DNA from 2 places in the Promicromonospora sp. NPDC057138 genome. Region 2 is predicted to be linked to the other one. Evidence: riboswitches for the same ligand, from Rfam matches in the RefSeq annotation. Region 2 holds a riboswitch; the other holds the start of a gene.

Region 1 (4,738 bases), on a different contig from region 2:
GCCGGACAGCGCCACCGGCGTCAGCGCGAGGTGCTCCGCGCCCGAGACCAGGTCCCGGTACGCCACGACCCGGAAGTCGCCGTACCGCGTGGGCAGCGACGCCTCGGCGACCCGGTGCACCCGGGCCTTGACCGGCGTCGTGCCACCGGACAGCGTCGCGCCACCAGACGGCAGCGGGTCGTGCGCCAGGCGCCACGCCACCAGATCGGCGACCGTGAGCACCACGAGGCCCGCCTCCCGCGCCAGGGCCTGGGCCTCGGGCAGCCGCATCACCGCGCCGTCGTCCCGGACGAGCTCGGCGATGGCGCCCACCTCGCCCAGGTCCCCGGCGCCAGCACCATCACTCGCGCTGCCGGCGAGGCGCACCAGGTCCACCGCGGCCTCCGTGTGCCCCGCGCGCTCCAGCACGCCGCCCGCGCGCGCCCGCAGCGGCAGCACGTGCCCGGGCCGGATCAGGTCCCGCGCGCCCGACGCCGGGTCGCCCAGCACCCGCAGCGTCCGCGCCCGGTCCGCCGCGGAGATTCCCGTCGTCACGCCCACGGCGGCGTCCACCGACACCGTGTATGCCGTCCCCCGCGGGTCCTCGCTGCGCTCGACCATCAGCGGCAGCTCCAGCGCGTCCGCGCGGTGCGCGGGCATCGGCGCGCAGAGGTAGCCCGACGAGTGCCGGACCGTCCAGCCCACCCACTCGGCCGTCGCGGCGCTCGCGGCGAGGACGACGTCCACCTCGTTCTCCCGGCCGGCGTCGTCGGCCACGAGGACCGGTCGCCCGGCGGCGAGCTCGGCGAGGGCGCGCTCCACCACGCCCGTGCCCGGCTCACCCGGGGTCCCCGGGACGACGGCGCTCGTACCGGCCGAGGCTGAGTTCTCGTCCGCAGCGTCCACAGGGCCCACGACATCCGCGGCGCGCACGGTGCTGCCCGCGCTCATCGTGCCGCTCCGGTCGCCAGGTCGCCGACGGCGGCCGTCGTCGCCGGCTGGGCGACCGCACCGGTCGCCATCAGCCGCTCGACGTACTTCGCGAGCACGTCGACCTCCACGTTCACGACGTCGCCCGGGACGAGCCGGCCGAGCGTCGTCGCGGCGAGCGTGGTCGGGATGAGCGACACGCCGAAGCCGTCGTCCGACACCCAGGTCACGGTCAGCGAGACCCCCGCCAGCGCGATGGACCCCTTCTCCGCGACGTACCGGGTCAGGGCGGCGGGCGCGGAGAACTCGAGGTCGTCCCAGCGCGGGCCGGGGGTGCGGCGCGCCAGCGTCGCGACGCCGTCGACATGCCCCTGGACCACGTGCCCGCCCAGCCGGCCGTCCGCCGGGAGCGCGCGCTCCAGGTTCACCGGGGTGCCCGGGACGAGGGCGCCGAGCGAGGTGCGGCGGAGGGTCTCCGGCATCACCTCGGCGACGAACGCGCCGCCGTTCCCGTCCGCCCCGGGCAGCACCGAGGTGACGGTCAGGCACACGCCGTCCACGGCTATCGAGTCGCCCGGCCGGGCGTCCGACGTGGCGAGCGGGCCCGCGACGGTCAGGACGGCGTCGGGCGCTGCGCCCGCGTCGGAGCCGGCGTCGCCGCCGGGCCGGTCGAGCGCGACGACCGAGCCGAGCTCCTCAACGATTCCGGTGAACATCAGATCTCCTCCTTGGTGTGCGCGACGGTGTGCGCGACCAGCAACATGTCGTCGCCCAGCCGGGTCACGTCGTGGGTGGCGAAGCGCGCGGCCTCGCCGATGGTGGTCACGCCGAGGTCGCCGACGGCGGTGGCGCCCGCGCCGAGCAGCACCGGGGCGACGTAGGCGTGGAGCTCGTCGACCGCGTCTGCGGCCAGCAGGGCCGTGGCCAGGGTGGGCCCGCCCTCCACGAGCAGGTGCCGCACCTCGCGCTCGGCGAGCTCCCGCAGCGCTGCGTCCAGATCGTGGCCGGGCAGCTGCAGCAGGGGGCCGCCGGGCCCGCGCAGGCGGGCGTCGTCGGGCACCGTGCGGCGGCCGAGCACCACCCGCAGCGGCTGGTGCCCGACGAGGCCGCCGTCGACGGTCCGGGCGGTGAGCGACGGGTCGTCGGTCAGGGCGGTCCCCGAGCCGACGGCTATCGCGTCGACCTGCGCGCGGATGGTGTGGGCGTGCGTGCGGGCCTGCGGGCCGGTGATCCAGCGGCTGGTGCCGTCGGCGGCGGCGACCCGGCCGTCCAGGCTGGTGGCGAGCTTCAGCGTCACGTAGGGGCGCCCGGTGCGCACGGCGTGCAGCCAGGGGCGCAGCAGCTCCTCGCCCTCGTCCGCGAGGGTGCCCATGGTGACCTCGATCCCCGCGGCCCGCAGCTTGGCCGTTCCGCCCGTCGCCACCGGATTCGGGTCGCCGACCGCGACGTGCACGACGGCGACGCCGGCCTCGATCAGGGCGTCCGCGCAGGGCCCGGTGCGGCCCTGGTGGGCGCACGGTTCGAGCGTCACCACCGCCGTCGTGCCCCGCGGGTCGATGCCCTGCGCCCGGGCCGCGGCCAGCGCCGCCGCCTCCGCGTGGGGCGTGCCGGCGCCGCGATGGAAGCCTTCGGCGACCGGGCGGCCGCCCGGGTCGAGGAGCACGCAGCCGACGCGCGGGTTCGGGCCGTACGCCGGGCCCTGCGCGGCCAGTGCGAGGGCGCGGCGCATGGCTGCCTCGACGGCGGGCGGTGCGGTGGGCGGTGCGGTGAGCGTCGCCGCGCGCGCCACGGCGCGGCCCTGCGGTGCCTGAGTCATGCTGTCCTCCCCGAGCTTCGGCGCTCCGGGGTGGACGACGGGTACGCGGACCAGGCCTGAAGGCCCTGCCCGCGCGCACGACGTCACGGCACACCCGCCCCAGGGGACGGCGGCGCCGCACGTGCTTCCTCCCATCCGGACTTTCACCGTCGGTCCTGGAGTTCCACCAGGTCAACCGGTCCCCCTTGCGGGAGACGCGGGTCGCGGACTGTCACCGCCGGCTCGGAATTACACCGACCCCGGAGCACGTGTGTGCGTACTGCTGCCTGTCAGCATGCCACAACTCGCGAGAGCCCCGGCCATGGTCTGCGTCACACCCTGCCGCTCGTCCTGCGCCGTCGGATCAGCCACTCCGCGAAGGCCACGTTGATGACCCAGGCCGCGACCATCCCGGTCGCGTAGGCCGCCGTGCTCATGGTGCCGACGATGGCCATGTACGGCCCGAGCAGCAGCGCCTGCGTCCCGGCGCCCATCGCCAGCGCGTACGCCCGCATCATCCAGGCCGGGTGGCTCACGAAGTCGCGGCGCAGCGCCGCCCGCACACCCAGGACTATCGACACGGCCATGGCGGTGCCGACCACGTAGCGCGCCCCGTTGACGACCAGGTTGTCGTGGGCCGGCAGGTCGTAGAACGTGGTCATCCAGAGGCCGGTCAGCGCGACGCCGAGGCCTGCCGGCGCGAGGACCCGGCCGGCGAGCCGATGCCAGCGTCGTCGGCGCAGGCTCGGCACGAACTGGAACGCGCCGAGCAAGCTGTAGGTCGTCACGCAGATGATGTGCACGATGACAGGCAGGGGCTGGGCCACGAAGCGCGCGTTCTCCGCGGTGACCACGGGATCCGAGGCCAGCTCGGTGAGCCGCACGGATCCGGCGAGTGCCGGGACGGCCGCCAGGAGGAGCAGACCCGCCGGGACGAGCCATTCGCGACGACTCGTGGGCTTGGTCGTCGTCTGGGAGATTGTCATGTGTCGAGCGTGCCTGGCTGGGTACGGGCTGGTCATGGGCCCGTGGACCGGGCTGCTCCCGGCCGAAAGTACGAGCCGTGCTACGGGGCCGGAGCCCGGTCAGGACCAGCCGGGTCGGGAACGACCTGGTCGGGACCAACCCAGTCGGGACCAACCCGGTCAGGCTCAGTTCAGGAGCCGCCGGTCCGCACGCGCCCCGTGTCGTAGGCCCAGAGCGCGACCTCGACGCGGTTGCGCGCTCCGACCTTCGTCATGAGGTTCGCGACGTGCGACTTGACGGTGCTCAGGGTGACGAAGAGCTCGCGCGCGATCTCGGTGTTGGTCAGGCCGCGTGCGACGGCCCGGAGCACCTCCTCCTCGCGCGCGGTCAGCGGGTCGAGGGGCTGCGCGGGTGGCGCGGCGGGTCCGACGTCGGCGAAGGCCCTGAGCAGGCGTGTCGTGATGCTCGGCGCGATCAAGGCGTCGCCGACGGCGGCGGCGCGCACGGCCTGGGCGAGGAGCGCGGGGCCGGCGTCCTTGAGCAGGAAGCCCCGCGCGCCCGCCCGGAGGGCCGCGTAGACGTACTCGTCCAGGTCGAACGTCGTGATGACGACGACGGCGAGCGGATCGACGACTCCCGGGCCGGCCAGCGCCCGGGTCGCCTCGATGCCGTCGAGCACGGGCATCCGGATGTCGAACAGGCAGACGTCGGGCCGGAGGCGGCGCGCTAGCTCGACGGCCGCGGCGCCGTCCGCCGCCTCGCCGACCACCTCGATGCCGTCCTGGACGCCGAGGATCATGCTGAGGCCCGTGCGGACGATCTCCTGGTCGTCCGCGACCAGGACGGTCAGGGCGCGGTCCGCCGGGCGGTCCCCAGGGCGGTCCGGACCGGGCCCCGGCGTCGGGCCGGTCACGGGCGCCCGCCCGTCAGCGGGAGAAAGGCCTCCACGACCCATCCGCCCGACGGCACGGGACCGGCGGTGACGTCGCCGCCCAGCTCCCGGGCGCGTACCCGCATCCCGGCGATCCCGTTCCCGGGCACGAACGGCGAGGTCAGTGGCTCCCCGTC
Region 2 (4,738 bases):
ACGGGAGGTGAGGAAACCCTCGGTGAACAGCTCCAGCATGGGCAGGTAGCTGTTGGTGACGTAGCCGCGGACGATCGCGCCGAGGTCGCTCGGGTCCGACGGCGGGCTGAGCGTCACCTCGAGCAGCAGCGCACCGAGGGAGGACAGCGTGAGGTAGCGGGCCCGCGCGGCCTCGTCCCGGCTGGGCACGACCACGCCCGCCGCGACGCCGTCCCGTGTGTACTCCACGGCGTCGTCGACCATGTGGTCGATGAACTCGCGGGCCAGCGCGCCGCCGTCCTGCATGGACCGCAGGACGTACCCGACGATGGGCGCGTTCTCCTCGGCGGCCGCGAACTTGTGGAAGAAGCTCTGGCCTGCCGCGGCCTCGGCGACGTTCTCGCGCTTGAGCCGGCGGATCACGCCGAGCAGGTGCTCGTCGCACTCGGCGCGGAGCTTGTCCTTGGAGCCGAAGTGGTGCATCACGAGGCCGGCGCTCACCCCGGCGTCGGACGCGATGGATCGGACCGACGCCCCAAAGCCCTCCACCGCGAACCGGGAGATCGCGGCGTCGCGGATCCTGGCCCGTGCGGTGAGGTCGGCTGAACGCATGTTCAACATGCTAACCACGCGTTCAGCCCACTGTCCAGACTGTCATCCGCCCGTAGAGCGAGAACGGGGTTGTGTTCCTCAGGAGACCCCTGCGGAACACAACCCCGTTCTCACCACTCCCAGGCTCAGCCCAGCTGGGTGCGGACCTCGCGGGCTATCAGGTCCAGGTGGTCCAGATCCGCCAGGTCGAGGATCTGGAGGTAGACGCGCTGGATTCCCGCCGCCTCGAGGGTCTTGAGGCGGTCCGCCACCTCGGCGACCGTCCCGGCGATACCGTGCTTGCGCAGCTCGGCGGGCTCACGGCCGATCGCCGCGGCACGCTTGGCGAGCTCGGCCTCGTCCTGCCCGACGGCGGCGACCAGTGCCACCGACTGGACCATCGACTCGGGCCCGCGCCCGGCGTCGGACAGCGCCTTCTCGATCACCTTGATCCGCGGGCCGACCGTGTCGATCTTCGGGAAGGCCTGGTTGTACTCGTCGCCGTACTTCGCCGCGAGGGCGGGCGTCCGGCGTGCGCCGCCGCCACCGACGAGCACGGGAATCTTCGTCTGCGTGGGCTTGGGCAGGGCCGGTGAGTCCGTGAGCTGGTAGTGCTCGCCGGAGAACGAGAACGTCTCCCCCGCCGGCGTGCCCCACAGGCCGGTGATGACCGCGAGCTGCTCCTCGAGGATGCCGAACCGCTTGTCCGGGAACGGGATGCCGTAGGCGCTGTGCTCGGCCTGGTACCAGCCCGTGCCGAGGCCGAATTCCACGCGGCCGCCGGACATCTGGTCCACCTGCGCCACCTGGATGGCGAGGACGCCGGGGTGCCGGAACGTCGCCGAGGACACCAGCGTGCCGAGCCGCACTGTCGACGTGTCGCGGGCGAGCCCGGCCAGGGTCGTCCACGCGTCGGTCGGGCCGGGCAGCCCGTCGACGCCCATGGCCAGGTAGTGGTCGGAACGGAAGAAGGCGCTGAATCCCAGCTGCTCGGTCGCCCGGGCGACGGCAAGCTGGTCGTCGTACGTCGCACCCTGCTGGGGCTCGGTGAAGATGCGCAGGTCGAGAGTCATGTTTCCTCTGGGCTAGGTGGCGGCGGTCACGATCGTCCGCAGCAGACTACGCTCGCTGCGTGACCGGGATCCGTTGGGGAAGTCTCGCCACCGTCGTCGTCGGCGGGGTGATTTTTTTGGTGTGTCTCGTGGGCGTCGTGCTCGGTCACCCGTGGTCGGCCGTGCCGGGCGTTCTCGGCCTGCTGCTGGCGATTCGCGAGGTGCGCTACCTGCGCAGACTGCGGTCCGGCAAGATCGCCGCCCGGGAAAATTAGCGCCATGAAGGTCACGGATCGTTCAAGGACTCTTCACGCCAGCCGGGGGCCACGCGGTAGCCTGCCTGGCATGACCGCCGTCCGTACTCACACGCACGCGCAGGCAGTAGACGTTGCGGTGGACCTGTTCACCCGGCAGGGCTACGAGGGAACTACCGTCGAGGAGATCGCCGACGCCGCGAAGGTCAGCCGCGCGACGTTCTTCCGCCGGTTCCGCTCGAAGGAGGACGTGGTCTTCGCCGACCACGAGCTGCTGCTCGAGGAGGTGGTGGTCATGCTGGCCGCCACCCGGCCCGACGCCCGCACCAGCGAGGAGTCCGGGCACGACCTGGGCCGCGCCTGGGACCCCGACGTCGACCCGTATCTCGAGGTGTGCCGCGCGGCACGCATGGTGTTCGACCACCACGTGGGTCAGCGCGAGACGTCGCTCGCCCGGTACGCGCTGCTGCAGCAGGTCCCCGCGCTGCGCGACCGGGAGCTCATCACGACGCACCGCTACGAGCGGGCGTTCACGCACTACCTGCGGGACACGCTGCCGCCGGAGCGGTCGACGTCGACGGCGTCCATCGCGTTCGCGGCCTCCGTCGTCGCGGTGCACAACTCGATCCTGCGGCGCTGGCTGCGCAACCCGTCGCTCGACCTGCGGCCCGAGCTCGAAGAGGCGTTCGCGGACCTGCGGCGCGCCGCCGTCCTGGGCGCCACCGGCCAGCCCCCGGCCGACGACGGCGCCCCGCCCGCCCGCCGCGTCATCGTCACCGTCATCGAGGGCAAGGCCGGGCCCGACGAGGTGGCGCGCGCCGTCCGGGACGCCCTCGTCTGAGCTGCGTGACGAACCGGACACTCGCCGGGGAATGAGCACGTGGCATCCTGTGTTCCGCTAGACATCGTGCAGCAGATGCACACGTGCTCCGGGGTCGGTGAAATTCCGAGCCGGCGGTGATAGTCCGCGACCCGGGTCGCTCCTTCGGGAGGGGCCTGGTTGACCTGGTGAAACTCCAGGACCGACGGTGAAAGTCCGGATGGGAGGAAGCACGTGCGGCGCGCGCCGTCGACCCTTCGGGGCCACGGCCGGGCGCCGTCGTCGGCGCCTTCGCGGCGCGCCGGCCCTCACCCCGGAGCCCCTGTGCGGACATACGGAGAGGGAAGAGACATGGACTGGTTCCGCGCCGCCTACGACGCGACGTTCCTGGTCGGCGACCAGCAGATCTACTGGCGTGAGGTCATCGGCAACCTGTTCGGCCTGGCGTCCGCGCTCGGCGGGCTGCGCCGCAAGGTGTGGGCCTGGCCGGTGGGCATCGTCGGCAACATCCTGCTCTTCACGGTCTTCATGGGCTCCTGGTTCGGCGAGACGACCCGGGCCGACATGCTGGGCCAGGCCGGCCGCCAGATCATGTTCATCGTGGTCTCGGTCTACGGCTGGTACCGCTGGCGCCAGACCCAGCGGCTCGGCGGCGCCGGCACGGTCGCGGTGCACCCCCACTGGGCGTCCTGGCGGGCCCGCGTCGGCCTCGTGACCGGGCTGCTCGCCGGCACGCTGCTGCTCACCCCGCTCTTCCGGACCCTCGGCTCGTACGAGCCGGTCTGGGCCGACGCGTGGATCTTCGCGGGCTCCGTGCTCGCCACCTACGGCATGGCCAAGGGCTGGGTCGAGTTCTGGCTGATCTGGGTGGCCGTCGACCTCGTCGGCGTGCCCCTGCTGTTCTCCGCGGGGTACTGGGCGACCGCCCTGATGTACGTGTTCTACGGCCTGTTCACGCTGTTCGGATTCTTCGCGTGGTGGCGCATCAGCCGCCGTGAGAGCGCCGAACCGGGCGACGTGGCGGTCGCGGCCGCCTGATCGCGCCGCCACGCGCCGCCACGCCGGGACCGAGCCAGAGTGAGACGTAGTATCGCTTGACCTGATACCCGGTACCCAGCACCATGGAAGCCATGACTCAGACCCCCGGGGTGACGGCGCCCGACTACGACGTCTCGCAACCGCTCGACATCGACTTCGCCGGCGCCTTCGCCGACGTGACGGCGGAGGAGCGGGCGCACCAGCTCGCCGTCCGCCAGTTCGTGCAGGACGAGGTCCTGCCCGTCATCGACGGCTACTGGGAGCGCTACGAGGTCCCGATGGACCTGGTCAAGCGCATGGCCGAGCTGGACTTCCTGCGCGACGGCGTGGACGTGCCCGGCTACCCGAAGATCTCCAAGATGGCCTCGGGCCTGGCCGCGATGGAGATGTCGCGCGGTGACGGCTCGGTGACCACGATCGGCGGCGTGCAGGGCGGCCTCGCGCTGCGCTCGATAGTGATGCTCGGCTCCGACGAGCAGATCGAGAAGTACGCCGGGCCGATGGCCCGGGGTGAGGTCCTCGGCGCGTTCGCACTGACCGAGCCCACGCACGGCTCCGACTCCGTCGGCCTGGAGACGTCCGCGGTCAAGGAGACGCGCGACGGCGTCGAGGGCTACGTCATCAACGGCGAGAAGAAGTGGATCGGCTTCGGCTCGATCGGCGACATCTCGGTGGTGTGGGCCCGCGGCGAGGACGGCCAGGTCCACGGCTACATCGTGCCGCAGGACACCCCCGGGTACGTCGCGAAGACCATCGAGGGCAAGATCTCGCTGCGCGCCATCCACCAGGCGCACATCGTGCTGACCGACGTGTTCGTACCGGCAGAGAACCTGCTGCCGAAGTCCCGCTCGTTCAAGGACACCGGGCGCGTCCTGTTCGCGACCCGGCTCGGGGTGGCCTGGGGCGCCGTCGGGCAGGCCATCGCCTGTTACGAGGCAGCCGTCGCCTATGCCAAGCAGCGCACGCAGTTCGGCCGGCCGCTCGCGGCGAGCCAGATGGTGCAG

What was found. A riboswitch is a leader RNA that binds a small molecule or an ion and turns the genes downstream of it on or off. The one in region 2 is predicted to bind FMN.
Region 1: another riboswitch for FMN. It lies ahead of ribD (bifunctional diaminohydroxyphosphoribosylaminopyrimidine deaminase/5-amino-6-(5-phosphoribosylamino)uracil reductase RibD); the one in region 2 lies ahead of pnuC (nicotinamide riboside transporter PnuC).

What each region holds. Positions count from the first base shown of each region.
Region 1 covers NZ_JBHUUX010000006.1:174,204-178,941, reverse strand. The annotation lists gene ribB (3,4-dihydroxy-2-butanone-4-phosphate synthase) at 1-930, opposite strand, end outside; gene ACFT2C_RS06615 (riboflavin synthase) at 927-1,625, opposite strand; gene ribD (bifunctional diaminohydroxyphosphoribosylaminopyrimidine deaminase/5-amino-6-(5-phosphoribosylamino)uracil reductase RibD) at 1,625-2,725, opposite strand; FMN riboswitch at 2,843-2,977, opposite strand; gene ACFT2C_RS06605 (DUF2306 domain-containing protein) at 3,037-3,690, opposite strand; gene ACFT2C_RS06600 (response regulator) at 3,861-4,520, opposite strand; gene ACFT2C_RS06595 (sensor histidine kinase) at 4,580-4,738, opposite strand, start outside.
Region 2 covers NZ_JBHUUX010000030.1:32,622-37,359, reverse strand. The annotation lists gene ACFT2C_RS16915 (TetR family transcriptional regulator) at 1-591, opposite strand, end outside; gene ACFT2C_RS16910 (LLM class F420-dependent oxidoreductase) at 717-1,643, opposite strand; gene ACFT2C_RS16905 (hypothetical protein) at 1,703-1,897, shown strand; gene ACFT2C_RS16900 (TetR family transcriptional regulator) at 1,968-2,717, shown strand; FMN riboswitch at 2,797-2,934, shown strand; gene pnuC (nicotinamide riboside transporter PnuC) at 3,048-3,734, shown strand; gene ACFT2C_RS16890 (acyl-CoA dehydrogenase family protein) at 3,827-4,738, shown strand, end outside.